One region of the Peribacillus sp. BM1 genome, then DNA from elsewhere that is predicted to be linked to it. Evidence: riboswitches for the same ligand, from Rfam matches in the RefSeq annotation. Region 1 holds a riboswitch; each other region holds the start of a gene.
What was found. Region 1 has a riboswitch for glycine ahead of gcvT (glycine cleavage system aminomethyltransferase GcvT). Riboswitches for the same ligand answer to the same signal wherever they lie in the genome.
Positions count from the first base shown of each region.

Region 2: it holds a riboswitch for glycine, as region 1 does, so the genes downstream of both, AC1MGI_RS08525 (MFS transporter) here and gcvT (glycine cleavage system aminomethyltransferase GcvT) in region 1, are expected to answer to the same signal.
Region 3: it holds a riboswitch for glycine, as region 1 does, so the genes downstream of both, glyA (serine hydroxymethyltransferase) here and gcvT (glycine cleavage system aminomethyltransferase GcvT) in region 1, are expected to answer to the same signal.
Region 4: it holds a riboswitch for glycine, as region 1 does, so the genes downstream of both, AC1MGI_RS08495 (MFS transporter) here and gcvT (glycine cleavage system aminomethyltransferase GcvT) in region 1, are expected to answer to the same signal.

Region 1 covers NZ_CM155259.1:3,777,226-3,785,009, reverse strand. The annotation lists gene comGC (competence type IV pilus major pilin ComGC) at 1-294, shown strand, start outside; gene comGD (competence type IV pilus minor pilin ComGD) at 287-745, shown strand; gene AC1MGI_RS18170 (hypothetical protein) at 732-1,052, shown strand; gene comGF (competence type IV pilus minor pilin ComGF) at 1,003-1,485, shown strand; gene comGG (competence type IV pilus minor pilin ComGG) at 1,472-1,876, shown strand; gene AC1MGI_RS18155 (YqzE family protein) at 1,913-2,089, shown strand; gene AC1MGI_RS18150 (YqhG family protein) at 2,269-3,063, opposite strand; gene AC1MGI_RS18145 (DEAD/DEAH box helicase) at 3,041-4,726, opposite strand; glycine riboswitch at 5,069-5,156, shown strand; glycine riboswitch at 5,160-5,246, shown strand; gene gcvT (glycine cleavage system aminomethyltransferase GcvT) at 5,436-6,545, shown strand; gene gcvPA (aminomethyl-transferring glycine dehydrogenase subunit GcvPA) at 6,559-7,784, shown strand, end outside.
Region 2 covers NZ_CM155259.1:1,768,858-1,776,641, reverse strand. The annotation lists gene AC1MGI_RS08545 (protein adenylyltransferase SelO) at 1-1,057, opposite strand, end outside; gene AC1MGI_RS08540 (RNA polymerase alpha subunit C-terminal domain-containing protein) at 1,286-1,579, shown strand; gene AC1MGI_RS08535 (DUF3298 and DUF4163 domain-containing protein) at 1,780-2,400, opposite strand; gene AC1MGI_RS08530 (ATP-binding protein) at 2,749-3,966, shown strand; gene AC1MGI_RS08525 (MFS transporter) at 4,375-5,775, opposite strand; glycine riboswitch at 5,984-6,085, opposite strand; gene AC1MGI_RS08520 (APC family permease) at 6,407-7,765, opposite strand; gene AC1MGI_RS08515 (cysteine hydrolase family protein) at 7,782-7,784, opposite strand, start outside.
Region 3 covers NZ_JBWXPJ010000002.1:106,539-114,322, reverse strand. The annotation lists gene AC1MGI_RS21400 (NupC/NupG family nucleoside CNT transporter) at 1-129, shown strand, start outside; gene AC1MGI_RS21395 (nucleoside hydrolase) at 153-1,082, shown strand; gene AC1MGI_RS21390 (hypothetical protein) at 1,333-1,689, opposite strand; partial or broken gene tnpC (IS66 family transposase) at 2,000-2,859, shown strand; gene yppF (YppF family protein) at 3,177-3,374, opposite strand; gene AC1MGI_RS21375 (amino acid permease) at 3,690-5,069, shown strand; glycine riboswitch at 5,435-5,537, shown strand; gene glyA (serine hydroxymethyltransferase) at 5,800-7,050, shown strand; gene AC1MGI_RS21365 (serine dehydratase beta chain) at 7,066-7,578, shown strand; gene sdaAA (L-serine ammonia-lyase, iron-sulfur-dependent, subunit alpha) at 7,578-7,784, shown strand, end outside.
Region 4 covers NZ_CM155259.1:1,755,621-1,763,404, reverse strand. The annotation lists gene AC1MGI_RS08505 (hypothetical protein) at 66-227, opposite strand; gene AC1MGI_RS08500 (ECF transporter S component) at 759-1,292, shown strand; gene AC1MGI_RS08495 (MFS transporter) at 1,515-2,915, opposite strand; glycine riboswitch at 3,041-3,121, opposite strand; glycine riboswitch at 3,125-3,225, opposite strand; gene AC1MGI_RS08490 (SRPBCC domain-containing protein) at 3,478-3,873, shown strand; gene AC1MGI_RS08485 (DUF3986 family protein) at 3,951-4,217, opposite strand; gene AC1MGI_RS08480 (polyprenyl synthetase family protein) at 4,422-6,806, opposite strand; gene AC1MGI_RS08475 (hypothetical protein) at 7,313-7,504, opposite strand; gene AC1MGI_RS08470 (VOC family protein) at 7,539-7,784, opposite strand, start outside.

The DNA.
Region 1 (7,784 bases):
ACACTCATTGAAATGCTCATTGTTTTGTTTGTCATTTCTATCCTGTTAATTATTACGATCCCTAACATTTTGAAAAACCAAAATTCAATTCAGTCAAAGGGTTGTGATGCCTATGTGAAAATGGCTCAAAGTCAAGTACAGGCTTATCAAATCGATCATCATGCATTACCAGAGAGCCTAGCTGAATTGAAAGATAAGGAATATCTTAAAGAAACCTACTGCCAGAAGGAAGGAGATATTATTCTGAGCGCAGATGGAGAAGTCAGCTTAGTGAAGGAGAGTAAGGATGAATAATGAGATAACAATTACTAGTGACGAACAAGGCTATACACTTTCTGAGATGTTGCTTGTGCTGTCTATTTTTATGTTAATTGTTTCTCTAAGTGTCGGCTTTCTACCAGGCTTTTCAAAAAGCATGGAGAAACAGCTCTTCATGGATCAAATGATTGATGATTTGCATTATATACAGCATTATGCAATGACTCATAATATGAAGACGATTGTTTCGATTGATACGAAAAACAAAAAATACTATGGATTCACCGATTTTAAAGAGAAAATACTTGTTCAACGATCGATTCCAAATGACATAAAAATTGATAAAGGGAGCCTGAATTTGGAACTTACCTTTTACCAAGAAGGAGTACCTAAAATGTCAGGCACTTGGTTGATTCGGACGAAAAATTCAGTAAATAAACTCACCATTTATTTAGGGGCAGGAAGGATGAAAATTGAGAAACTCTAACGGATATATATTTCTAGAGACTATGATTGCTTTTGTCATCTGCTTATTTATTGTGAGTACGATTTTGACTATCGTCCATGAAGTCAAAATTGATCGTGCAAATATAAAAATTAGATCCGTTGCCCTGCACCTACTTTATGAAACATTGGCCGCTTATCTTGACGGTGATGGAAGATTGTCAACAGAATTATCGGACGAGTACCGTTTCACTTGGACGATTGAAGACGAATCGGCAAAGGTAATGGGATGTATTGAATATGAAAATTCAGAAGGTTCATATGAAACGATTTGTGACGCAGTTGAATAATCGAGGGTTCACACTCGTTGAGATGTTGCTGTCCTTGTCGATCTTTATTTTGATTGCTGGAATGATTGTTCAGCTTTATGTAGTAGTAGGGAAAGAACTTTATCAGGAAAAACGGCTCAATCAAATGGAGTGGGAAATTTTTCTACAACAAATTAAAGGAGAACTTTGGCTATCTAGCAGCCAGACTATATTAAATGACAGCATGTATATGGTTGTAGGGGAAAATATTATAAGCATTGAAAAATATGATCATATTTTACGAAGGCGGGTGAATGGTACGGGACACCAAATTATGCTTCAAAACGTTTCTAGCTTTCATTGTAGAATGGAAGAAAATAAGATAGTTATATCCGTAAAAGATTTGGCAGGAAATACGTTTACAAGGGTGCTGAGACCCTTCGTGACAAGTGGGTTTGAAAATGTACAAGAATGAAAAAGGGGCTGTATTGCCTGTCACAATGGTTGTAGCCTCGATTTTGATTGTGTTCACTTTTTACAGCATAGAGAAATTCAATCTTGAAAAAATGTTTTACAAAAATGTTGAAAATGTTTTAGTACTTGATCATCTTTTGTTGTTGGCCTCGCATGAATTACAGAATATAGTCGCTCATGATACGTATGGTGATGAAGGAGTTCTTTACTTTCCCAACGGGACTGTTGAGTATGCAATGATAAGCAGCGAAGAGCGCTATTTTTCGATGGAATTATCTGCATTAACAACGCAAGGTCTGAGTAGGAAAGTGAATGTCCTTTACGATATAGAGGAGGGGGAGTTGGTAAAGTGGGGGAAAGTATATACTCTAAACGATCATATGAATAAGTAAGCTGATTTTGTCCATACTAAATAGTAGGTGATGTCTATGTCTACGAATGATTATATTAAATATTTAACGCAGCAACTAGTAAAATACTTTGAAGTTCCAAAAAACGTTCGAAAAGAACAACGCAAACATAAAAAAGAAAATAGACCAACATTTCTAAGTCAATGGTTTGGAATTGTACCTTTCGCAATTAGCATGCTTTTAAAAAGAAAATAAAGTGAAACTTCCATCAGTGTTTTTTTCCACTGATGGTTAGTTAAACCCGGATAAACGAGAGAGATTGTCCAAATAGGGTCAGACCTCACACTCTTTACACTGTTTATTGTGTCATGTACACATCATATAAATAGTGTTTAGAGAGTGTTGGGGTCTTGACCCTTTTTGTTTCTAGAAAACTAAATCGCTTGATTGGACAAATAAAATAATCCGCCATTAACAATAGAAATAGTAATATTCGGTTCATAGCGATTTTGTAATGCTTCTTTTTCTGTATAGTAGCTCTCAGCTTTGTCTTCCATATCTTGATAAAAGTTTTCAAGTAACCGTAAATCATCTTCCCATCGCTCGATCGCTCTTTCAGCCCAAGTATGATCGTCACCTTCGAAAGTTCGCCTAATATATGAGTCAAGCCTGAGCAGACCGCTTTTTGGTTTGATGAGCGGCGATAAGGTAAATGAGTAGTCTGGAATTTTTGGAGTTACTTGTATTTGTAAAAGCCTTTCATGAAACTGTTCGACGATTTCTCCGGTTATTAAATTTAAGCCTGCAGACAACAGAATATCTTTCTTGCGATCACTTTGATAGGAAATTTTTGCATTGATAGAAAGCCATGGATATAAGGGATTCTGCGTATGGTCCTGCTGGATAATCTCCTCGTATAAGCGGATAAATCCGGCAAGCTTTTTCGTAGAGGCAAAAATTTGATGTAGTCGTTGTGATCCGAAATGGATCAGTTCCCCTTTGATGTCAGCTGGTGCCTGTTGTGGATCTGTTATAAGGGTAAGCTGAGATGGCTTGGGAACGCCACCGGTTTTTTCAAGGTAGTGCCAGTAAAAGGGACGGTTCATCAATTCCTTATCGAGTTCAATCGTTAATTGAATCGTTAAATAAGCAGGGTGATTTTCTATAATTTCACAATGATTCGCTTTGAAATAGGTGAGCAAGAAATCATGAATTTCCTGTTGCTTCATGAAGATTTCCCTCCTTCATTTCTTGGGCGAATTGAATCATGGAAGAAAGATTATCCATTTTAATTTTCATTTCACCTTCTGATTTTGACCCATCTACTACATCCACTAAATAATCTTCAATATTGCCGATATCTAATTTTGTTAAAATATCATCTAACTCGCCAATCACCTTTTCAAATAACTGAATCTTTTCATAGAGAAGTTTCAAGATATGTTCTTCTACTGTATTTTCCGTCGCGAAATTATAAATCATGACATCTTTGGTTTGACCGAGCCGATGAATCCTGCCAATTCGCTGCTCCAGCCGCATCGGATTCCATGGCAAATCAAAGTTAATTAAATGATGACAAAATTGTAAGTTGATACCTTCACCGCCAGCTTCTGTAGCAATTAGCACTTGAATCTTATTTTGAAATAGCTCTTTCATCCAATCTTTTTTACCGCGCTTAAACCCGCCACGAAAAGGTACTGAGCTTATGCCGTTTTGCTGTAAAAACCATTGCAAATAAAGTTGTGTAGCTCGGTACTCCGTGAAAATAATGACTTTATCGTTGATTTTCTGGATTAATTCCAACGCCTTCTCTGCCTTTGAATTGCGCTCAACTTGCTTTGCTGTTTCAAAGAGATTATTCAACTTTTCTATGAATTCAGGTGCAGGATTTTCATGTTTTTGAGACATGTTTTTTAAAGTGGTAAAGACTGCTTCTTTGCTGCTACATGCTTCTCTTTGGAGGGTTAGGCTTGAAAATGCACTTCCCGCTCCTTCAGATTGCGATCGGAACGCAGCTACAGCGTCATATAATGCCTGCTCAGTAGGTGAGAATTTAATTATAATTGTTTCAACATGACGTTTCGTCCACTCGATTCCAGTATCGGCACGGCGGTTTCGAATCATAACCGTATTAACAAGCTCCTTAAGATGCTCATCTTCATAGATGGTACGGCCTTTTCCTTTATACTTTTCAGAAAAAAGAGCTGCATTTCCTAAATGTCCAGGTTTAAGAAGGGAAACAAGATGAAAGATTTCTTCTACCTTATTTTGAATAGGTGTGGCAGTTAAGAGAAGGCAGAATTTCTTTTTCAAACTTTGAACAAATTCGTAGTTTTTTGTTTTATTATTTTTTAATTTATGAGCCTCGTCAATAATGATTAAATCGTATTCTTGCTTAAAAATGATGTCTCTATGTGGATTGCGCTTCGCTGTATCTATGGATGATACGATACAATCACATGAATCCCATACATAGCTTTTTCTCTGAACAACAGCGGGGATATGAAACTTTGTATTTAACTCAAACGCCCATTGGGAAACAAGTGAAGCAGGAACGAGAATCAGTACTTTTTTCACGAGACCCCGAATCATATATTCTTTAATGATTAAACCAGCTTCGATTGTTTTCCCAAGACCTACTTCATCAGCCAAAATCGCTTTGCCATTCATATTTTCAACAACTTGTCGGGCAGCTTCGAGCTGATGAGGAAGTGGTGTTAGCTGATTAAGATGATGAGGTGCTTGTAACCCTTCAAATTCTGGAATGGCCAGATGCTTTTCCGCTTGAACTGCAAGTTTATACAGCTCCCAATTCGCCCAAGGGCCGTCATTCTCCACTTTATCTAAAAATTCTTCTGACCATTCATCGTCAAATTTGATTCGAATTTGCATAAATATTGCTCCTTTCTAAATATACAAACCTAATATACGAACATTAATATGGTAAATGTAAAAAAAAGTTTGGTTTTTACGAGAAAATTATTGCGATTCAAGCATTATTAATGGTAGTATGAACGTAATAAATAAATTTTGAAATTTTCTATTAATAAATATGATTTTTATTTGAAAGACTTCCACTGTTTGAATTACTATAGTAGTAACAGAATTCTAGGTGTTTGGCGAAAGTAGCCTCTTTTTCTGTGAAATAAAGATTGTGTAAAGTTGGCAAAGTCCGTCTTAGTTGTTCAACCCTTATTTACATAGTATGTTCAAAAAAGACAATATTATATGCGGATGAAGGCTGGGGGAGAGACTACTTTTGTAGCGCCGAAGGAGCAAGCTTAGCAGCGAATCTCTCAGGCAAAAGAACCCTTGTTGGACGCAACTCTGGAGAGTGTCTAAAAGCAGAAGCTTTTAAGACCACCAAAGGGGAAAGCCTTTTAAAGGTAAACTTTCAGGTTTCAGGACAGAGAAATAGCTCAGGAGGAGCTTCTCTGTCCTTTTTTCTATGGAAAAGGGGCGGGGCTTCTAAAAAATCAGCTGCGCACCGTCACCTTCATAAGGTGATACAATTTGAGAACCTGAACCTTTTCCATCGATTTAGTTTTAGAGCAGGCGCTCATGGATGTTTTTATGCTCTAAGAATATGAGGAGGCGTAGTATGACTGAATTAAAAAGAACACCATTATTTACGATTTACGCCGATTATGGTGGTAAAACGATTGACTTTGGTGGCTGGGAGCTACCAGTCCAGTTTTCTAGTATTAAAGAAGAACATGAAGCAGTACGTACAAAAGCAGGCTTGTTCGATGTCTCTCATATGGGGGAGTTTGTTGTAAAAGGTGAAGGAAGCACGGACTTTTTACAAAGAATGATTACGAACGATATTCTCAAGCTTGAAGTAGGGCATGCGCAATATGCCGCATTGTGCTATGAAAATGGTGGAGTTGTCGATGATTTAATTATTTACAAGAAAGCGAAAAATGACTATTTATTAGTCGTGAATGCTGGCAATATTGAGAAGGATTTCAATTGGTTGCATGATCACTTGATTGAAAATGTTGAACTGACAAATATCTCAAATGAAGTTGCTTTGCTTGCTCTTCAAGGTCCGGCTGCTGAAAAAGTCCTTCAGAAATTAGCTGTAAACACGAGTTTGAGTGAGATTGACTTTTTTGCTTTCAAAGAAAATGTGGAACTTAATGGAGTCACGGCTCTCGTCGTATCACGCACAGGTTATACAGGGGAAGATGGCTTTGAAATGTATTGTAATAACGAAGACGCAAAAACTCTCTGGAAAGAAATTCTCAAAGCAGGTAAGGATGAAGGCGTTCAACCAATTGGTCTAGGTGCTCGTGATACCCTCCGGTTCGAGGCGAAGCTTCCGTTATACGGTCAAGAGTTAACACCTGATATTTCGCCAATTGAAGCAGGAATTGGTTTTGCGGTTAAAGTTGACAAAGAGGCTGATTTCATCGGCAAGTCTGTTCTTGCCGAGCAAAAAGAACATGGTGCACCGCGCAAGCTTGTCGGTATCGAAATGATCGAACGCGGCATACCACGTCATGGTTATTCTGTTTACTATGGTTCTGAATTGATTGGCGAAGTGACAACTGGGACACAATCGCCGACATTGAAGAAAAACGTCGGTCTTGCCTTATTGAAAAAAGAGTTTACAGGGATTGGAACAGAAGTTGAAGTTGAAATCCGTTCCAAACGCGTGAAAGCCATAGTGGCTAAGACACCATTTTATAAACGACCAAGAGGATGAGGGGGAGAAATTCATGACTAAACATCGCTATTTACCGATGACTGACCAAGATCAAAAGGAAATGTTAGCCGCAATTGGAGTTTCTACTATAGATGAGCTATTCAGTGATATTCCACAGAGCGTACGTTTCCAAGGTGAATACAAGATTAAACCTGCTAAATCAGAACCAGCTCTTTTAAAAGAGCTTACTAAATTGGCTGGGAAAAACGCCGATGCAAAGCGCTATGCTTCTTTTCTAGGTGCTGGTGTATACGATCATTATCAACCAATTATCGTTGACCATGTGATTTCTCGTTCTGAGTTTTATACAGCGTATACCCCTTATCAGCCGGAAATATCTCAAGGAGAGCTTCAAGCAATCTTTGAATTTCAAACGATGATTTGTGAATTGACTGGTATGGATGTTGCTAATTCTTCTATGTATGATGGTGGAACTGCTCTTGCTGAGGCAGCGATGCTAAGTAGCGGGCATACAAAACGTAAGAAAATCTTGATTTCTAGTACGGTTCATCCTGAGTCTCGTGATGTTGTAAAGTCGTATGCGTTGGGACAGCGTGTTGAAGTAGTGGAAATTCCATATCGTGATGGTGTAACCGATTTGGCTGCACTGCAAGAATTAATCAGCGACGATATTGCAGGAGTCATCGTTCAATATCCAAATTTCTTTGGGCGTATTGAGCCTTTAAAGGAGATTGAAAAAATCGTTCATGAACAAAAAGCGATGTTTATTGTCTCAAGTAATCCCTTAGCGTTAGGCGCCCTAACCCCACCTGGAAAACTAGGCGCAGATATTGTTGCTGGAGATGCTCAACCATTTGGAATTCCTGCAGCATTTGGTGGACCACATTGCGGGTATTTTGCAGTAACGAATAAATTATTGCGTAAAGTACCAGGTAGACTTGTCGGGCAGACCGTTGATGAAGATGGCAAGCGTGGCTTTGTATTAACGCTTCAAGCTCGGGAACAGCATATTCGTCGTGATAAAGCAACTTCTAATATTTGTTCGAACCAGGCACTGAATGCTCTCGCTGCTTCCGTAGCTATGACAGCACTCGGGAAAAAGGGTGTAAAGGAAATGGCTGTACAAAACATCCAAAAAGCTCATTATGCGAAAAAAGCTTTGCAAGCTAAAGGAATCGAAGTCGTGTTCGAAGGTCCTTCGTTTAACGAATTCGTGATTAAGCTTCCAGCATCGTATCGTGAAATCAATGATCAATTGTTTGCCAAAGACATAATTGG
Region 2 (7,784 bases), 2.0 Mb from region 1:
ACTCTTCGTTAAAAATCCCTAGTTTCGCTCTCATTCCCGCGAGCCAATGAGAGTGATACAACTCCATAAAATTCGAAATCTCGTCCTGAGCAATTTCGACAGCCTGCTCCTGATTCTCATGCAATAGTGGCAATAAAGTTTCAGCAAACCGGGCAAGATTCCACCCGGCCATATACGGCTGATTACCATAGGCATAGCGGCCTTGAATATCAATGGAACTGAATACCGTTTCTGGGTCATAGCTATCCATGAAGGCACAAGGACCATAATCAATCGTTTCTCCACTAATGGTCATGTTGTCGGTGTTCATCACTCCATGAATAAAGCCAACCAATTGCCATTTGGCAATAAGCTGAGCCTGACGCTTGATCACTTCCTGAAGGAGCGATAGATAGCAGCTCTCACCAGCTTCAACGTCTGGATAATGACGTTTTAGTGTATAGTCAGCCAAGATTCGGAGTTCCTCAACTGTACCCCATTGTGCAACATATTGAAAGGTACCGACGCGCAGATGACTGGCAGCCACACGAGTCATAATTGCTCCAGGTAACTCGGTCTCGCGGATTATTGACTCACCAGTTGTCACCACTGCTAGACTACGAGTGGTAGGAATACCTAATGCATGCATAGCTTCACTGATGATGTATTCGCGTAACATCGGTCCAAGTGCCGCGCGACCATCACCCCCGCGGGAGTATGGCGTTCTCCCTGCACCCTTAAGCTGAATATCTACCCTCTCACCTTGGGCTGAGATTTGCTCGCCTAGCAGCACCGCCCGGCCGTCCCCTAACATATTAAAATTCCCGAATTGATGCCCCGCGTAAGCTTGAGCAAGAGGCTTGGCGCCTTTTGGAATCTGATTTCCAGCTAGCACCGCTACGCCATCTTCGCTTTCCAGCTCTTGAATGTTCAAACCCAAAGATGTTGCCACCTGGTTATTAAGAATAATCAACTTTGGTGAGCGCACAGGAGTTGGGTTAATACTGGTAGAAAATGATTTCGGCAGACGGGCATAACTGTTGTCTAAGTTCCAACCTATTTCTTTACTGTTTACCATAGTTTCTCCTTTTCTTCTTTTGACTTTTGTACATGCCAAAACACACTACAGTCCTTTTTAATGTCTACCTCTGCCAAGTTATTATACCGTTTCCACAGGCATATAGCGCCTTTTAAGTAAAGGTGATTGCCTATCACTATTCTAGCTTTGACATCTTGATATTTAAGTTGTTACATTAGTAGTTAATGATGGTGTTCGTTCAACCATAAAAGGAAGGAAATATTTTAAATGACAACTTCAGAAATAAATGTAAGGACTTGCAACAAGGAACATACATATTATAAAAGTAGCGATTGTCCAACCTGTCCGACTTGTGAGCAAGAACGAAGACCCGTTAATGGATTTCTTTCATTGCTCTCGGCACCAGCAAGACGAGCGTTGGAGAACAATGGTATAACTTCTTTACAGGATCTATCAAAATATAGTGAAAAAGAGATTTTGCAATTTCACGGTATGGGACCAGCCTCTTTACCTAAACTTAGGTCTGCTTTGAAGGAAAATGGGTTAACATTCAGAAACTAAACACCAAGAATGATTATACTTACAGGAATGTATTTTATTTGATTTTTTCTTCAAGTAACGAATGAGCACGACCTTAATACGTGTAACAATCATTCAAACGCTCAGAGTGATAATGCTCTGAGCGTTTGAATGATTGTAAAAGAGATAGGCGGCTTTCAATATGAGGATTCTTCGTATTTACTATTATGTGAAAAGGTTGTTTAATTATTAACAGCCATTCGACCGAGGGGGCTATTTTCATCAATGATATCCTGTATATCAAATACAGAGATTGGGAACATAGGGAAACCAAAAACATATGGAGTGATTTCATATAGTTGAAAATAGATAACGAGGACTTTATCCGCAATGTAATAGTCTTGATTAGGCCGAATGACTGTGAAGCCGTTGATTAACTGAATATCACGTTGCTTAATTTGTGAATGAATTAAGGCTGATAGTCTTCTGACATAATCACTTCCAGGTTTAAACAAGTCTTTAAGTTCACAAAGCTTCCCCGTTTGCAAGTCAAACGTTAAAGACTTTATATACGTCATCCCATGAGCAGCATGGTAATGGTAAGTATAATTGGAAAGTGCTAAGCTCAGAACCTGGCGTTGATTGTTTTTGATTTCATACGACCCAATCATTTGTACTACAGTTTTCGGCATATTCCCAACTTGTTGATTTATGAGTTGCTGGGTTTGATCGACAATCGCTCGATTAATTGATCTTTCCATTTCTAGATTTTGCATACCTATTACTTTAGGATAAAACACTGTTTTATCCGGGCCGTTGCTGATTTCAACCGTTTTAATGCTAACTGGAAGCATAACGGGCATATTTATCTATCCTTTTCTAATTTTTATACCAGTGTATTCTTGAAAGAGTAAATGTATGCAAAAGACAAAAGTGAAGGAGCACGGAACCTTATCCCAAACTTTTTCAAGAATTTCTTTTCCGATCGTTAGTGACAAATGGGAATCCCCACTAAATTTTATATTCATTCATGCTATTATAGTAAAATAGGATTTTTTTATTAAAGATCCTATTAAACAACAATATTGTTACCATAAACCACGAGGTACACATTCAATGAGAGTTTACATACGTATACAACTCGCTGCCTGCCCATGTACCACGCAAAAGACGATCAAACACTTACAATTAGTACAACAAAAGGAGTATGTATGAAAGAATTTTATACTCACATTAATAAACGATTTTATTATACAGTCGTGCTCATCATCATCGCTCTAATGATTGTGGGGATGTTAATATCTATTCCACGTTATGGTGAATTTGAGGTAGGTTATACATTACATAGTATTCTTGTAATCGTTCTATCTGCCTGTTTATTGCTTTATCCTAAGTATGAAAATCATATTTTTAGAATTGTCATTATTATCGTAGGATCCGCTTATTTCTATACACTTTTCTTTTTATACCCAGAAACTTGGTCTACCTTTATCTTTCTATGTTTAATCCCTGCAGTTTCCATTTTATTTTTTGATTCAAAGCTATTTTACTTTTCATTACTATTAAATGGGCTTTCAATGGCAGTAACCTTTTGCTATATTGTGCTAATTGATCAGGGAAATCTATATCCACATATTAAACAAGATATAGCTGGGAATATTATTAATATTCTAGGCAGTCAAGTGGTTATCTATTTTATTTATCGAGCATCAAATTTACGTATAATAAAACAGCAGTTATATTATGAACAATTACAAAATTCGGAGCGATTAAAGACAACGGGGCAATTAACAGCTGCTGTTGCACATGAAATTAGAAATCCGTTGACAGTTGTTAAAGGTTTTTTGCAGCTTTACAATGAAAAAGACACACCAATTAGTAATGAGACAAAAGATCATTTTACTTTGATGATTGATGAATTAAATACGGCAGAACAAGTCATTTCTCAATTTTTATCTATAGCTAAGCCCGATAAAGATAAAAAAATGGAAATTGTGAATGTGAAAGATGTGCTTCATAGTGTAACAGATTTACTAAAATCATATGGACTCTTACATGATAATACGATTCATTTAAGTGTGGATGAAGATTGCTATATCTACGCCAACAACATTGAGTATAAACAATTAATGATCAATATTATTAAAAATGCTATTGAAGCCTCAAAAATTGGCGATTCTGTTCTTGTTACGGCGAAAAGAAAGAATCATTTTGTCGAGATGAAAGTAACGGACCATGGTTTCGGCATGTCAGAAGGGGAAGTTAAGTCTCTTGGTACTCCTTTTTACTCGTTAAAAAGCAATGGAACAGGACTAGGTTTAATGATTTGCTATCATATTACCGAAAAATACAATGGGACCATTGATTTCCAAAGCTCAAAAGGTGAGGGAACAACAGTGACGATCCGCTTTCCATCAAAGAAATCGTGAGGATGTTTTAAACATTTGCAATATGAGATTTCTAGCACTTGATGAGGAAAGAGCGTACAGAATTGTGAATAAATTTACTTCCCTAGAAGGAAAGATACATTTTAATCAAAAAAAGTTTGAAGTTAAGTTGTAATATTAATAGGTGCTGTCCCATAACGTAAGGGGCTGACCTCGCAATGACTCTAATAGTATTTTACTACTATTTACTGTTTAGAGAGTACGAGGTCAGACCCTTTTGGGACATGCTCTTTTTTGATTTCATTTTTATGGTTTACCCTTATTTATGGTACGGTCCACCGTAACACATCTAAGTGAGATTTACTTTTGATCTTTATTTCCAATATACTTCTATTCCTACAATTTTTTCTTCCCCATTATCTTTCTTTATGGTGTATGACTCAATGTAGTTTAAGAAGCCTTTCTCTCTTTTATTGATTTCTTGACACCTTCTTTTGGAATCGTAGCTACTATAGCTAGTAAAGCTAGTCCAGCAAAAATAACATTTACCAGTAACCCTATACTTGCAGCCACTTCCATATTTCCAGCCTTTTCAACTACACTATAAACAGTAACAGATATCGCTAAACCAAATGAACCGCCAAGTGTACTAGACATTTTATAAATACCTGCTGCCTCTCCTGCCTTTGCTTGCGGAACATTGTCTACGGCTGTATCTGTAGATGGTGTTGCATAAAGCCCAAGTCCAATCCCATACACGGTAAAACCAATAAAAACAACAACGGAATAAACCGAATTTGGTAAGATGGTTAAGGTCATTAACATAATTCCAGCCATCACTAAAAGACAAGCTAAGATCATCGGTTTTCTTGGACCATTTCGTTGTAATACTTTTTCACCCACACGAATCATCACTAATACAGCAACTAAATTTCCAAAAGATAGTAACCCAGATTGAAAAGAACTGTATCCTCTTGCCATTTGGACATAGGTATTGGCAACAATAAGTGCTCCGGCTACAGCATTCATTAAAAAGTTTGACACAGTAGCCCCAGTAAAATAGTTATTTTTAAATAAAGAAAGATCGATAAATCCGTTAGATTTTCCTTTTACAACTTTTAAAAATACCCAACCTCCGATGACAGTGACAGCCATTAACGTTAACGAAATGGGACTTGTCCAACCGAAGTCCTCTCCACGTGTAATGACAACATTTAAAGCGACCATCACTAGGAGAAAGATAACAAAGCCAGAAAAATCAAATTTTGATGAATGGCTTTGTTCTGCTTTACTCTCTGGTATATCTTTTATCAAAAACATAGATAGCAAAGTGAAAATAATGGAAAAAATAAAGATCCAACGCCATCCCAAAGACGTAGCAATTAAACCTCCTGCAAACGAACAAATGCCTGCGCCGCCCCAAGATCCAAAAGACCAGTAGCTTAAGGCTCTTTGTCGATCAGCACCATCAAAATAGGTTTTCACCAAAGCAATCGTCGCAGGCATAATACACGCTGCCGAGAAACCTTGAATCACACGCCCAATCATTAAGAGAACCGTCTCCTGTGCAAAGATGAGACAAAGTGAACCAATTATATTTAATAGTAAGCCAATAGTCGTAATTTTCTTGCGTCCAATTCGATCAGATATTCCTCCAGCTACTACAACAAACATACCTGAAAATAATCCGGATAAACTAATGGCTGTATTCAAAAGACCCAATGAAATTCCCATATCTAACTGAACTTCCGGCATCACATTTATTAGTGACTGTGAGAAAAGCCAATAAGTAAGCACCCCAAACACAATCCCCGTTATCATTCTGTTATTACCTTTATAGCTTGTTTCCATGGTAAACCTCTCCTTTTGGTTAATATCCATTAAACTAACTATGTCTCTTCAGTGATGATGATCGTGTAAATTGCAGGCACAACAAAAAAGGGCAGAGAAAAACAGTGTGTTTTTCTCTGCCCTTCTCTGTCCTTTTACCTGAGAGTTTAGCTCATTGGAGCCTTTCCCCTTTGGTGACGTATCGATTCATACGCTCTCTCCAGAGATGTGTCCAGTTGCAGTTTCTTCTACCTGAGAGATTCGCTCCAAGGGTCTTATTGAAGTTTGCTCCTTCGGTGGCTTATCATAAACACTCTCCTGCAACTTTCATCCATCTATATTTTCTATATATTTAGAATAGTTATTAAAACCGAACATGTCAACCAAAAATAGAAAACGCTTTCATTAATTATTGTCACTGTGATGCCTCGAAACATAAAGTGAAACTTCCCTCAGTGGGGGTTAGTTGAACCAATCGGGGATTTACAGGCTGTTTATCCCCCATCTATTTATTTCTTGATTCTCTCGTAAAAATTGAGGTGGGGGTATTACAGCCTGTTAAATCGGGATAAATAATGTCCCTTAATATGAGCAAAATAAAAAGGCATGAACTCAAGTAATAATACCAAGTTCATGCCATGTAAACTACCGATTACAAATCGATAAGACTCGGAGGTAGCTTTTTAAATCCTTTTGTTGTAATAAGCGCATAGACAACCCCAATTGCCAGCCATATAAAGCCTACTTTTAACGTCATTGGTGATAAATTAATAAATAAGTAGAAACAGATTAAGAAACCGAGGCCCGGAATTAATAAATAACGGATAAATTTCTTCTCTTGTTTCCGGAAATAGTAATACACAATAACAGATAGGTTAACAAACATAAAACCAGTTAAACCACCAAAGCTCATTAATTCTGCAACAAAATCGATTGATAGGAAAAGGGCTCCAGCAATACTAATGCTGCACATTAATAAAATATTGTAGATCGGTGTTTTATATTTAGGATGTAAATGTGTAAAGAATTTTTTCGGTAGAACTTCATCACGTCCCATGCTAAACATTAAACGTGAAGCACTTGCCTGACCTGTTAAACCAGCTGTTAAAGTTGAAACGATAATCGCTACTGTGTAAAGTGTTACAAGCACTGCACCACCTGCTACATTCGCAATATCAAATAAAGCCGTATCTGCTGAGCTAAAGTTATTCACATCTGGCCAGACTAACTGAGCAACATAAGCTTGCAAGATAAAAATAACCCCACCGATTAAACAAGAAAGAATGGCCGCTTTCCAAATATCATTTTTAGGATTCACCGATTCTTCCGATAAGGTTGTAATTGAGTCAAATCCTAAAAATGAGAAACATGCCATGGCTGCACCTGAAACGATGGCTGACATTACAAATGTTTCGTTATTAAAGAACGGGGTAATCGATACTAAAGCCGATGCACCATCCTCTACCATAATCGCCTTCATACAAAAAACAACGAAAATGACAACAACGATTCCCATAAATAACACTAAAATTTGGTTCGTTTTTGCTGCAACTGCAATTCCAAGAATATTTACGACAGTAATAACTCCGGCAATAATGAATACCCATACCCAATATGGAATGGACGGAATTAATGCATTGGCATAGGAAGCACCAACCATAAAGACGATTAAAGGCACTAATACATAGTCCATAAACATGGCCCAGCCGGCAAAAAAGCCTAAATGCGGATGAATCGCACGTTGTGTATACGTATACGTTGAACCGGAAACTGGGAACGCTGCAGCCATTCTGCCATAACTATATGCCGAAAACATCATCGCAACCATCGCGATTAAATACGCTAATGGCAACATACCGCCTGTCGACTGTGCTGCAAAACCATATATATAAGCAGGCGCAATGGGCGTCATAAAGGCGATGCCATAAATCACCAAATCCTTCAGTGTGAGGACACGCTTAAAATGAGGAGCTGTACTGTCTTGATTTGCATTACTTTGTCCTTGACTCATTTAAAAAGCTTCCTCTCTA
Region 3 (7,784 bases), on a different replicon from region 1:
GTTGCTGGTTCAATCAAGTCAATCAGTGAAAAACAAGGAAGCCATGTTGCAAAATTTTCATTGAAATTATTGTTAGGTGCGACATTAGCATCTGTCATTTCAGGAACAATAATGGGTATTGTCATGTAACTATAAAATAGGAGTGAATGATTATGACGACAAGAAAAATTATTATGGATTGTGATCCAGGACATGATGACGCAATTGCCATTATTTTAGCTGCTGCACGATCAGAATTGGAAATTTTGGCGATTACAACCGTTTCCGGAAATGCAGAAATTGAAAAAACGACGATGAATGCCTTAAAAGTTTGTGATTTAGTTTCACTAAAAGATGTTGTTGTTTCAAAAGGGGCAAGCGATCCATTGATTCGATTACGAGAAACTGCACCCGGTATTCATGGAGATTCAGGTTTAGATGGTCCTGAGTTACCAGAACCATCTCGAAGCTGGAGTGGGGAGCATGGGGCTGATACAATCATCAGATTAGTAAAAGAGTCAAAAGAGCCTGTTACGATTCTTCCGACAGGACCATTAACAAATATTGCTATGTCTTTATCAAAAGCACCAGAAATTAAGGACAATATTGAAGAAATTGTTCTTATGGGTGGTGGAACATTTGGTAACTGGACACCAACGGCTGAATTTAATATTTGGGCGGACCCAGAAGCCGCAAAAAAAGTATTTGATAGTGGTATACCAATCGTTGTTATGGGACTAGATATCACACATCAAGCCTTGGCAACAAAAGAAGTTATCGATCAAGTGAATAAAATTGATAACCATGTTGCTAAAATAGTTGGGGAATTATTAGTGTTTTTTGCATCCACATATAAAGAGATGTTTGATTTTGATGGGGCACCAGTACACGATGTATTAACTGTGGCATATTGTGTTGCACCAGAATTGTTTAAGACGAAAGATGTAAATATAACAGTGGAAACGAAAGGCGAGTTTACAGCAGGAACCACGTTAATTGATCTACATGGGGTCACTGGTAGAAAAGTTAATGCTAAGTTTGGAGTAGAACTTGATGTAGAAGGTTTTTGGAAACTAATGATTGAAGCACTTAAAAAATACTAGAACTTACTAGCCTTTGCTCTCTGGGAGCAAAGGCTACGAACCGTCTGTATACTTTTATTCATCATATTAAAAAAGATAGATTTGAATGTTACAAAATGTGCTTTATGCTAGGCTGCTCCAATTGTGCTGACAAACAGAGGGGACAGATAAAAGGGTTTCCTTATCCATCAAAGGTCATTCATCTATTTCTGAATAATAATTCTGTTGAAAGATAGGGATCTATTAGCTAGAGAGTGTTAGAAAAGGCCTATCATGATTCCTCTTTTCTTAATAAGAAACTGAGACTCTTTAATGTGTGGAGTCTAGCGGTAAAAATAAATAAGTCATCGTAGTTCCTTTCTACATATTCATTAATAACGTCGATCCCTTTTCTAAATCTCTCGACTAATAAATAAGTATATTGTTCATTCCAGCAAAACTGATTGATTCTCTGAAGTTCATCAGCAAGTATTTGGAGCTTATATTCCTTAACAAAAAGCCTTAGTTGATACACTTTATCCATATTTAAAATAAGGCTGCTTTTCTTATCCTGGTTTTTATAAACAAATTCTATAAATCCATGTATATTTTCAGCTAAAAGATTCGCAATTTTCATATTGAAATTCATATTTCCAACTCCTCAATGTATGCAAACCAATACATTACTATGAAGATTGTATGATTTGGATCGGTATTTTAACACTAAAATACACCTTGTGCGTTATTATCCAAAATTAGTTTTCTATTTTTACCTACTAACATACCTTGTTCTTTTGTAACTACTCAGACCCCCTATAATTTTTGGAAAATAACTCCATCTCCACGTCTGATTTCTTGATAACTAGTGAACGCTTGGAATATCAAATCAAAGGAGGTAAAGGATATGAACTACAAAAAGTTTTTAACTATCTACAATCAAGGCCCAGAAAAGCTATAAGTTGATTCCTTTCGCTCGAACAAAAGAGTTCTTTCAGGACTTTTTCGATTTGTCGATGAGCGAAGGAACCTTATGGAATGTCAATGAAAAATTTGGCACCCATTTGGTGAACACTTTTGAACCACAAGCGAAAAATCAGATTCTCCAAGCACCAGTTGTACATTTCGATGAAACAGGCTTACGAAGTGAAGGGAAACGCAATGGTTACATACGTTAAATACCGACCAAGTGACGTTACAGTATGTCCACGAAAAACGCGGCACAGAGGCAATCAACGAGATTGATCTCTTGCTAAAATTTCAAGGGATTGCTGTTCATGATTGTCTGGCATTCTATTTTGTGTATGAAAATTGTGAACATGCCGTGTGCAATGCCCATTTACTTTGCGATCTAAAAGCCGTTTACGAGTAAACGGAACAAACATGGACACCGAATATGATGGAGATTCTCCTTTTGGCCAAGCAAGAGCGAGAACGTCAAGATGAGCCACTGAATCCCATGGTTATTGCATGGATGGATGATACCTATCTAGACATTATAGAAAAGGGATATGTGGAAAATGCAACCATGGCCAATCATGATACGGAAAAGTTATTAAATCGACTCTCCAAGCGCCAAGATTCTGTCCTACTATTTGTAGAAGATCCACATGTTCCCTTTGATAATAATTTGACCGAACGAGATTTACGAATGGCCAAAGTGAAGCAAAAAGTTTCAGGTGCATTCCGAAGTGAAACGGGCGCACAAAACTTCGCGATGGCACGAAGCTTTTTAAGCACACTGAAAAAGCAAAAAAAGAACCTGTTTGAATCCATTAAACAAGTGATAAAAACAGGAGAAAAAGAATTGTTTGAAACCTAGTTTACGAGGTAATTCGTGATGAGTTACCTCTATTTGTTGAGTAGTTACAAAAATACTAGAATCCAATATAGAAGGTCGTAATTTGAATAATGCTATTTTCAATAGCGGAAATTTGAAAAATAGCCTTTGCTCAACGGGAGCAAAGGCTATTAATAATCTTTTACAACTATGAAGAGCTATTAGACAAAACTTGTTTTATAGATTGTTTCATGTGTTTCATAATAGATGTTCCTGTTTACTAATCATGTGTATTAGATTCTAGAATAAGTAAAAGAGTATATTGTTAGAGTGGTGAATATTCTGTAGATTTTTCAAAGTTATCTTGTTTTTATGAAGAATGATATTGGCTTTTCTGCTTTCAGTTTGTCCAGTTCAAAGAAAAGTTTTTTGTATTCAACAATCGATAGTTCCCCATCAATATACCCTTTTTGAATATAGTCTAATAATTCATTGGCATGTAATGGGTTTCTCTTTTTTACAAGTTCAAAACGATGTATTAAGTCTTCTACTAACATAGTAATCCACTCATTTCATCTTTGTTTTTGCAACATGTCTTCATTTTTGAAAAGTATACCATGCAGATGGTTAGATATTTTCTTTTTTGAAAATTCAAACTTACGACATTTTTTTACAATTTATTAACAAAGTTCCTAAACGAATCCTCTAAGGAAGGGAATTATTTTGGGTAATTTTGCAGAAAATTCAATATGTTCTAAATGTAAGCGTATTCTTTTTAGTGTCGAATTGACGGATAGTATGGTAAACTTTTATTAAGCTATTAATATGTTAAAATTGCAAACAATCTAAAAAAGTAGAGAGTGGGAAATTGTATGCAGGAACAAAAACTGGCGAGAGGTCTAAAAAACAGACACGTGCAGCTAATTGCTATTGGCGGGGCGATCGGAACGGGATTATTTCTTGGAGCAGGAAAATCGATTCATTTAGCAGGGCCGTCGATTTTATTTGCTTACATGATTACAGGCGTCATTTGCTTTTTAATCATGCGTGCACTTGGAGAACTACTCCTATCCAATTTGGAATATGACTCTTTTGTTGACTTTGTAAAAGACTATTTAGGTAATATGGCCGCATTTATTACCGGCTGGACTTACTGGTTTTGCTGGATTTCAATCGCAATGGCCGACTTAACAGCAGTTGGTCTCTATACCCAATATTGGCTTCCCGATGTACCACAGTGGATGCCAGGATTAATTGCACTTGTCATTTTGCTCATGATGAACCTTGCAACTGTAAAACTTTTTGGCGAAATGGAATTCTGGTTCGCATTAATTAAAGTCATCGCGATTTTAGCACTCATTGTGATCGGTATTTTCATGATTATTAAAGGCTTTTCCACGAATTCAGGCGCATCCAGCTTCACGAATCTATGGAGCCACGGAGGCATGTTCCCAAATGGCATAAATGGCTTTATCCTTTCATTCCAGATGGTCGTGTTTGCGTTTGTTGGCATTGAACTTGTAGGACTTACAGCAGGTGAAACAGAAAATCCAGAAAAGGTGATCCCACAAGCAATCAATAATATCCCGATTCGGATTATCATTTTCTACCTTGGCGCACTTATTGTCATCATGAGTATTTATCCGTGGAATGCCATCAATCCAATGGAAAGCCCATTTGTCCAAGTCTTCGTGGCAGTTGGAATCGCAGCAGCTGCTGGTATTGTCAATTTTGTCGTCCTAACATCCGCAGCTTCAGCATGTAACAGCGCTATTTTCAGTACAAGCCGGATGGTATACTCCCTTGCCAATGATAAAAATGCACCTATACCATTTACAAAACTTACTTCTCGTAAAGTACCTTCCAATGCATTATTCTTTTCAACTGTTGTCATTCTACTAGCCGTTGTTTTGAATTATGTCATGCCAGAAGGCGTATTTACGCTGATTACAAGTATTTCTACGGTATGTTTCATCTTTATTTGGGGAATTACTGTCATCAGTCATTTGAAGTACCGCAAAACAAGACCAGATCTAGCGAAAGTGAACAAATTTAAATTGCCACTATATCCATTTTCCAATTACTTGATCCTTACTTTCCTAGCGTTCGTTCTTGTCGTACTTGCACTTGCGGAAGATACTCGAGTTGCTTTGTTCATAACTCCTGTTTGGTTTATTTTGCTGATTACGATCTATAAGATGCGGAAATCGAAGGGGGATCATGTGGATCAAAGAAAAATAGTGGGAAATTAAGAGGGAACGAACAAAAATCCCGCCCGTGTACTAATGAAATTTGATCAAAAAATCCTGTGTTAATCATCTGAGGCCACTGAAAAGTCCTTTTAAAGAGAAAAAGAAGCTAACGACCTACTATATATAGGTTGTTAGCTTCTTCTATTGTCTGTATATCGATAAAAATCTTTGCTACTTTCAAAATGAGTTACTTTTTCAGTGCGCTCTAATCATCTATACAGGTTTTTTTGATCTTATTCGTTTCGATTAAACTACCCACGCTTTTAGTCAACTAATTCTAAAAAAATGTTAGCGTTTACAAAATAACCTTGACAGATCTACCTTATGCAACTATTCTGAATATAACAGAAACTAAATATGAGCGAATGACGGTTGTGGGAGAGTGCAATGTAACAAGCCACCGAAGGAGCAAGTTCCAAAAAGACCCTTGGAGCAAATCTCTCAGGTAGATGGAACCACAATCGGACGCACCTCTGGAGAGCGCGTATAAGTAGTACGCCACCAAAGGGGAACGACTCTATGAATCATAGGGTTAAACTCTCAGGTAAAAGGACAGGGAAGGGTAGAGAAAGTCACGCTATCCTTTTCTGTCCTTTTTTGCGTGCAAAAACGGGAGCGTATCTCCACAGTTTTCTCAGAAAAGAAGAGTGATAGTGAGAGAGTGGTTTCACTAGCTAAGCTGAAAGGATCCAAACATGGTGTCATACAAAAAAATTGAGGGGGAGTATATATGAGTTTACAGCAAAATGATTCTATTATTTTTGGAGCGATTGAAAAGGAACGAGAGCGCCAACTTCAAACACTTGAGTTAATCGCATCAGAAAATATTGTAAGCGAAGATGTATTAGAAGCTATGGGAAGCGTGATGACGAATAAATATGCAGAAGGGTATCCAGGAAAGCGTTATTATGGCGGGTGTGAATTTGTTGACGTGGCAGAACAAACAGCGATCGAGCGCGTAACGGAGCTATTTGGCGCTAAATATGCCAATGTTCAGCCACACTCAGGAGCACAAGCAAATTTTGCCGTTTTCTTCGCACTGCTTCAGCCTGGTGATAAAGTAATGGGAATGAACCTTTCACATGGTGGACATTTAACACATGGAAGCCCTGTTAGTGTTTCAGGAAAATGGTTTGACATTGTGTCTTATGGTGTGAGGGAAGATACGCAAGTCATTGATTACGATGAATTAGAAGAGATCGCCAAGAAAGAAAAACCGAAATTGATTATTGCAGGGACAAGTGCTTATCCAAGAACGATCGACTTTGCTCGCTTTAGAAAAATTGCCGATCAAGTCGGGGCAAAACTTATGGTCGATATGGCGCATATTGCAGGACTAGTAGCAGCTGGACTTCATCCATCTCCAATTCCATATGCCGATGTTGTGACAAGTACGACACATAAAACATTGCGTGGCCCGCGTGGCGGTATCATCTTAACAAATGATGAAGAGATGATTAAAGCGGTTAATAAATCGATATTCCCTGGTATTCAAGGTGGACCACTGATGCATATCATTGCTGCAAAAGCGGTGGCTTTCAGAGAAGCTTTACAACCAAGTTTTAAAGAGTATGCCAACCAAGTTATTGACAATGCGGCAATACTTGGCGAAACCTTAAAGAATGAAGGAGCGGCCCTCGTTTCTGGTGGAACAGATAATCATATTGTCCTATTAGATTTACGTCCATGGAATTTAACTGGAAAAGAAGCCGAGAAATTATTAGAAGAAGTGGGCATTACCGTAAATAAAAATACGATTCCGTTTGATCCAGAAAAACCATTTGTTACGAGTGGAATCCGTATCGGAACAGCTGCGTTAACAACGCGTGGCATGAAACAAGAAGAAATGGTGAAAATCGGAAAAGTGATCGCGGACGTTTTAACAAATAAAGGTGATGAAGCCGTTCTTGAAAAAGCAAAAGCAACAACTAAAGCGATTTGTAGCGCGTATCCGTTATTTCAACAAGCAGTAACGGTGTAAGAAAGGGGGAGAATCATGGAATTTCAAAGTTGTTTTGACATAATCGGCCCAATCATGGTCGGACCGTCGAGTTCTCATACAGCTGGTGTTGTATCGATTGGAAAATTTATTTATGAACTGTTAGGAGATTATCCACAAGAGACCAACATTGTATTTTATGATTCGTTTGCTGAAACCTACCAAGGACATGGAACAGATAAAGCACTTCTTGGCGGATTACTCGGGATGAATACCGATGATTCCCAAATCAAATACGCATTGGAAAAAGCAAAAGAATGTGGTATGCAGTACCAGTTTGAATTCGAAAACACTTGCGAGTATATGGACCACCCAAATACAACCATTGTAACAGCAAAACGTGATGAGCGTGTTGTCAAGGTTGGTGGTGTATCACTCGGAGGTGGCTTATCGAAGATCTTTATGATTGATGATGAGATGGTATCGATTCGTCTTAGCGCTGGAGATGACTTTTCGATCCTTGCGAAACCTTATCAACAGAAAGAGAAAGTATTGGTGAAGGCGATATGATGGAAATTCAATCTATGAAAGAGCTTATTGAAGCTTGTGAACAGGAGAAAAAATCCATTAGCGAAATGATGTTAATGGTTGAAGCAAAAAAGTCAGGTAGAGACGAAGAGACGATTATCAGCATGATGGAAGAGCGATTGATCAAAATGAAAGAAGCGGTGGATAGTGGGATTAAAGATGCTTCCACGGCGCCAAGTGGGATTTCT
Region 4 (7,784 bases), 2.0 Mb from region 1:
CTTTTTCATTCCATTATATTCAATTTCAACCGAAACTAGAGGCAAATGATCATCCATATAAAATTTCATACTCTTTTACGCACTCCTATATATGGCTGTTCAATTACCTTTATTTCTTCATTATTTGCGTGAAAGATATATAATTCGCGACTTTGATTTTCCGCATGTCGTTTTTTATATACTTTCCATGCTGCATTGCCGTTCTCAAAGTCACCGATCACCGACATTTCTTCAAGGACCCTTTCTTTTCCTCTTGTTTCTGATTTAATGCTTCTACTAAGACACACCGTTCTGGAAAATGCTGACGAAATTCAGACCACTTCATTCACATGCGTATCCGGTTCAATCATAATTTTCTTTTGATTCTATCATTTTTATGATGCAAAGAGTTTAGATTCCTTCTATAAACTGGCACCTAAGTTTTAAGCTAAATTGACACTTTTAAATATACCAATCCTTTGCTAAAGTTTTCAGTAAATAAACGGCATTAAAGGGAAAGGATGCTGCTATCATCGGAAACCACTTGTACAAGTATGGACTGAACTCGTTTATCATGTCCAAGTGCTCGATAACGGTATCTATGGTGAAGGTTTTATATAATTTTTCGTTCTGACTGATAGAAGGAATCCGTTGCAGTGTTGACTATCATTAAGTTACCCCTGTTGAAGACATACGCGATCTAGATTTCAAAAGAAACGGCAACCTTGCACTTCTATCCCTTAATGCCTATAAAGAAAAGATAAGAAAGGTTTATGTCTATGCAAAAAACAACGAGTTATTCAAACACACGTACTTTCGATTTAATTCAAACATCCATGTTAATTGCACTCGTATTCGTTGCCACGGTCTTGTTAAATATCAAACTACCGATCACGGCAAATGGCGGGTTAGTTCATATGGGGACAGCTATGCTTTTTATCGGATCCATCTTATTTGGTCCTAAAAAAGGCGCCATCGCTGGTGCCGTTGGGATGGGGTTATTTGACTTAATCTCTGGTTGGACATTGTGGGCACCGTTCACTATTTTAGCTCGCGGCTTGCAAGGATATATAGTTGGGAAAATCGCCTGGTCGAAAGGCCGCAACGGAAATAGTATTGGTTTCAATCTATTTGCTACTATCATTTCGGCTCCTTTTATGTTAGCTGGTTATTACATTTGTGAAGGGGTACTATTTAGTAGCTGGATTATACCAGCGGCCTCTATTCCCGGAAACATCGTTCAAAACGTTGTGGGGATCTGTGTAGCTATTCCAGTTTGTGCTGTACTGAAAAAAATTCCGCTTTTTAAATAGGTATTAAAAAGCTGGGCAATAACACAAATAATTCTTATAAACATTATTTTATAGTACATGAAAAAGGGGAAACGCTTCGTATATCAAGCATTCTCCTTCTTTTTTTCATTAAACTTCGGATTTAAATGAGATTCACTTTTGATCTTTATTTCCAATATACTTCTATTCCTACAATTTTTTCTTCCCCATTATCTTTCTTTATGGTGCATGACTCAATGTAGTTCAAGAAGCCTTTCTCTCTTTTATTGATTTTTTAATACCTTCTTTTGGAATCGTAGCTACTATAGCTAGTAAAGCTAGTCCAGCAAACATAGCATTTGTCAGCAACCCTATACTTGCAGCCACATCCATATTTCCAGCCTTTTCAACTACACTATAAACAGTAACAGATATCGCTAAACCGAATGAGCTGCCAAGTGTACTAGACATTTTATAAATACCTGCTGCCTCTCCTGCCTTTGCTGTCGGAACATTGTCTACTGCTGTATCTATAGATGGTGTCGCATAAAGGCCAAGTCCAATCCCGTACACAGTAAAACCAATAAAAACAACAACGGAATAAATCAAATTGGGTAAGATTGTTAAGGTCATTAACATAATTCCAGCTATCACTAAAAGACAAGCTAAGACCATCGGCTTTCTTGGACCACTTCGTTGTAATACTTTTTCACCAACACGAATCATCACTAACACAGCAACTAAATTGCCAATAGATAATAACCCAGATTGAAAGGAACTGTATCCTCTTGCCATTTGGACATAGGTATTGGCAACAATAAGTGCCCCCGCTACAGCACTCAGTAAAAAGTTTGACAAAGTAGCCCCAGTAAAATAGTTATTTTTAAATAAAGAAAGATCGATAAATCCGTTAGATTTTCCTTTTACAACTTTTAAAAATACCCAACCACCTATGACAGTGACAGCCACTAACGTCAACGAAATGGGGCTTGTCCAACCCAAGTCCTCTCCACTTGTAATGACAACATTTAAAGCGAGCATCACTAGGAGAAAGATAACAAAGCCAGAAAAGTCAAATTTTGATGAATGGCTTTGTTCGGCTTTACTCTCTGGTACATTTTTAATCAAAAACATAGATAGCAAAGTGAAAATAATGGAAAAAACAAAAATCCAACGCCATCCCAAAGACGTAGCAATTAAACCTCCTGCAAACGAACAAATGCCCATGCCGCCCCAAGATCCAAAAGACCAGTAGCTTAAGGCTCTTTGTCGATCAGCACCATCAAAATAGGTTTTCACCAAAGCAATCGTCGCAGGCATAATACACGCTGCCGAGAAACCTTGAATCACACGCCCAATCATTAAGAGAATCGTCTCCTGTGCAAAGACGAGACAAAGTGAACCAATTATATTTAATAGTAAGCCAATAGTCGTAATTTTCTTGCGTCCAATTCGATCAGATATTCCTCCAGCTGCTACAATAAACATGCCTGAAAATAATCCGGATAAACTAATGGCTGTATTCAAAACTCCCAATGAAATTCCCATATCTAACTGAACTTCCGGCATCACATTTATTAGTGACTGTGAGAAAAGCCAATACGTAAGCACCCCAAACACAATCCCCGTCATCATTCTGTTATTACCTCTATAGCTTGTTTTCATGGTAAACCTCTCCTTTTTGGTTAACTATCCATTAAACTAACTATGTCTCTTCAGTGATGATGATCGTGTAAATTGCAGGCACAATAAAAAGGACAGAGAAAAACAGTGTGTTTTTCTCTGCCCTTCTCTGTCCCTTTACCTGAGAGTTTAGCTCAATAGAGCCTTTCCCCTTTGGTGGCGTATCAATTCATACGCTCTCTCCAGAGGTGTGTCCAGTTGCAGTTCTTCTACCTGAGAGATTCGCTTCAAGGGTCTTATTGAAGTTTGCTCCTTCGGTGGCTTATCATAAACACTCTCCTGCAACTTTCATCCAACTATATTTTCTGTATATTCTGTATATTCTATATTTATAGAATAATTTCAAATTCCGAACATGTCAACTAAAATCGAAAACGCTTTCAAAAATTATTGTCACTTTGACACTCAGAAACATTCGTTTCACAAGACGTTCCACGGAAGGTATTAATATGAATGAGGAGGTAACGCTCATTTAGTTGAAAAAGAATTCTTTGTCAAGTATGTTAAAAATAACAATGAATTAATATTGAAGGTGGGCTAATTAATGAGTAGTACAGAAGATAATAGTTCTATTTTGATTGTTAGTGATAAAGAAACGGTTTGGAATGCTATTACTGATGAGGAAAAACTATCACAATGGTATGCGCCGGGTTCACCTTGGGAAATCCCCAATCTAACTGTAGGAGAGCAAGTAACTTTTACGTTAATGCCTAGTGTTCATAATAGTCTAATAGAGAAATTTCCTATGTCCTTAACGATTGAGAATGTAAAACCTTATCAGGAGTTTTCCCTTTACTTGGATTCACAACAAACACTTATATCCTTTATGTTAGATGAGGAAAGCAATGGAATAAGAGTTACAATGAATTCCGGAGACTTCGACGAATCGTTAGCAAATTTGAAAGCCTTGATAGAGGGAAAGGAAATACCTTACATTTAAGGGGACATAAGGACAGGTTTCCTGTCCCATTAGACATCTACAAAATGAAAGATTTGCGGGAAAATGAACCTTGCCCATTAAATTATATTATGCAACGATAACCACTGCTCAAATCTTTTTACCCCAAAATCATAATCAAGTTCTTTATTGTAGATGGCAAAAATTCTACTTCCAAATCCATCTATTGATAATTCGTTTTTGGGGGTCATGTTTTGAAAACCATACTGGTCAAAATCATAGAAAACATCCCATACATTTTCCGATTGCCTTTTGAATGCTACACACTCAAAATCAAAGTTATCTTCATAATAACCTAAATGTACATGATATCTATCGTCATACAATATATCCGTTTAATCCCCTGTCATTAAGCTCCGTTTGATTCAACCGCAAGGGACATAGGGACAGGAAACTGTCCCATTTGTTGTCTTATTTTAAAATAAGTCGTGCCACGCACTCAACATGTCCAAAGTAATGCTTCAACACTTCAGATGCTAAGAATAAAAAAACTCTCGGTATTCTATCTAAATTTTACGTATCACAAACTCTTAATGATCCCGGTTCACAATATAATTTAATAGATGCTTCAGAAAAGGAGTTTTCCGGGGCATCTCGTGCATCGCTTCTATCGCAAGACAGTAATGTTCCCACATTGCCTTTCTAGCACCAGCAGCACCTAGGACTGATACAAAAGTTTTATTGTTGTTTTCAGCATCTTTGCCAATTGGTTTTCCGAGTACGTTCAAATCTCCCTCAACATCAAGCAGATCATCCTTAATCTGAAACGCAATACCGGCATGATGAGCAAACTTTTTCAAAGCTTTAATCTCTAACTCATTCGCCTGGGCGAGAATGGCAGGCATGATAAGGGAAGCTTCAAAGGCAATCCCAGTTTTATAAAAACTCATCATATTCAATTGTTCCAGTGTCAATTGTTTCCCTTTAGAATTCAAGTCCATCGCTTGTCCCTTACACATATCCTCTGTCATTTGGGCCGAATATTGAATCAAGTTAAGTACAGTTTTCAAATCGAACTGGTCTAGAGATGCTTGTTCCCAGGTTGCCCTCTGGGTCAGAAAGAGACCGGTTAGTTCAGCTATTGCAGTTGTATACACCTGATGAAGGGTTGGACGCCCCCTGCGGATGGACGCATTATCTTGGGATGGCAAATCATCGAAGATTAGGGATGCGGTATGCATATACTCCAATGATCTTAGAAGTGGAACGATTGCTGAACTTTCTAATCCATATACATCAACACCCATCACCCAAGTCACAATCGGCCTCAATCGCTTGCCATCGCCTTCCAAACTGTAATTTGCAGCATCAACGATTGGCTCTTCCATCAAAGGAACATTATCGGTTTTAGAAATATATAAGATGTTGTTGATCTGATTACGTACGGTTTCGATCGTATCTAAAAATTCTTCCTGCTCTTTCCGCTCATTTTTCAGGATGGTAATCATATGGTCCCTAAGCAATTTATCAAAGAAATCCACATCATCCGCTTTTTGAACCATTTTTTGGATTACATGATTGAAATTCGGATTTTCAGGAGCAAATAACTCCATAACTTCATTGTATTTTTTGGTTCCCATTCGTTCTTTAAATCGTTTCAGGCCATTTATCGCACGATCCAATATCACTTCACAGGTCTTCGTATCTGAATGATACACGTTATGGATCAAATGGGAGATGACCGTCCAGTATAATTCAAATGGATTTATAAGATCCGGACGTTGATCATGATATTTCATATAATAGGTATAAGGGGTTACCGCACCGTCCTTCATGTCATCAAACATATCTGCAAAATCATCAGCAAGCTGATTGTAAATTCCATAAAAGAATGTTCGGTTGTCAAAACCCTCGTCAAAAGAAGCACTGATTACTGAACGGACAATTAATCGTGAAGAAGAGGATTTTAAAATAATCGGGATATAAAGCTCTTCATTGGTGTAATTTGCATTGGATAGTTCTTTTACACGGTCCACTTCCTGAGAATGAAAAAACACATAGGATTGCTCGAAAAATTTTTTTCTCGTCTCTGGTCGCTGATAGGCCTTCATATACTCAAAGGCATCTCGGAGTTCCGTATGAATATAGCGGATTAGATCTGAGTTTTTTCCAGTCCACTCGCCCAATTCCGGAACAGCACCTGTGATAAGTGTGGTACGTATTAAATCAGAATATTTTCTTTTCTCTTTTTCGGATAAAACTTTGGCATCGAGAAGATCGTCAATGAATGGATAGGTCAGACCATAGAAGTACCCTAACCGAATAGCCTCATCAAGTTTCTGAGAACGTTCTTCAGGGGATATTTCATCGCCCATCTCATCCACCACATGCATGATTACCCCAGCCATGATTTTAATAAGTTTTCGCTGGGCTTGCTCTGCATCCATTCCCTTTGGAATATTGGAAGAGACAGTCTTTAGTTTGTCCATCACCCAAATCATCGTGGATTCAACGCCTTCCTCCTGGGCCTTCCGATAAACCCCAGCCATGCTAAACATCTCCGAATTGTTACCTCGATCGGTTGCGGTGGAATGAGTCAGGTGTGTTTTTAATCGGTCAACGACACTTCGAATCCTTGTCTGTGTGTCAGGTGAGTCCAAAGCTTTGCCTAGATCCCGCAAGAAAATATAAGAGATGCTGCGACCCAGGTAATTCTCTAGTTTATCAGTGTAATCCAGCCATTTAATATAATTGTGATACTCCCGAGAATCAGCTTTTTTCTTACCGCGCAAAAAAAAGGATACAAATGAATGATGATGGATGTGGTTCTGTTTCCAGGACTGAATATCTTTTGTCAAAGTAGGTACATAGGTCTTTTGCATAACTTGCGTACAAAGTGATTGATAATATTGAGCAGCCTTTTGCTCCGCCAATCGATAGCACGCATCGGCGTTTTTTATGAAATCCTTATCCATACGATACATTACCTCTACTTAACAATTTCTTATAATTCATACAAGCATTTTTAATAAAATCAACCAAAATATTTTCCTCAAACATAACATCTCTTTAACCCGAAAGCTAAATATAGACCTTTGTAGTATATACCTTTTTCCACAATCTCTCTTAACACTATGAACTTACAGATCGTTTAATGTCCCAAAAGTCAACTTTGATGAAGATTAATTAACATTCGATATCCCTACTAAAAAGAATTCCGATATTCTGCGTGAAGGCATTTCCTCTTTTTCACTCATGGAATTCTGCAAAATCCTTTATTTTTAAATTCCAAATGAGATATTGTAAATGAAACATCCCCTCAAAGCAGTTATCTGAGGGAACATAGAACATACTTGAATTACTCATAATGCTATATCAAGTGAAACTTTAATCAGTAAGGTTTTGGCTGTCCATTAAAGCGGGATAAAAAGTACAAATGGCTTCGCATCACTTAAGATACGAAGCCATTTTAGAATGATTATTATGTAAATACCAGCTGTTCCGACAATTCTTCCATTTGGATGCGGTAATTGTCACCAGTTGCAAAGGCATGCTCATGTAGCCGTAAAAGACTATACGTTAGGAAATGTGGAGTTTCTACTTCATCATGTGCAACCGCTTCGGGCATTGCAAGACAGATATTGCGCGCATTCAAGCATGCCTGCCGCATCATGTGATTTCATGCTTTAAATCAACTATCTTGGATTCTATTTTGCATTCACATCTGGTTGATGAATTCCAAATATATTGCCTTCTGTATCCATATAATATCCTTGCCACGCCATTCCAGGCAGGGCATACTTAGGCATTGCGACATGGCCGCCATTTTCCATAATTTTTGTTTCCGTAAAATCGTAGTTTTCCACTCCCATTGTACAAGCATAACCATTTAACGCCTGATTTGTTTCTGGGGGAGCACTTTGACGCTGCATCAAAGCACCATTGATTCCTAG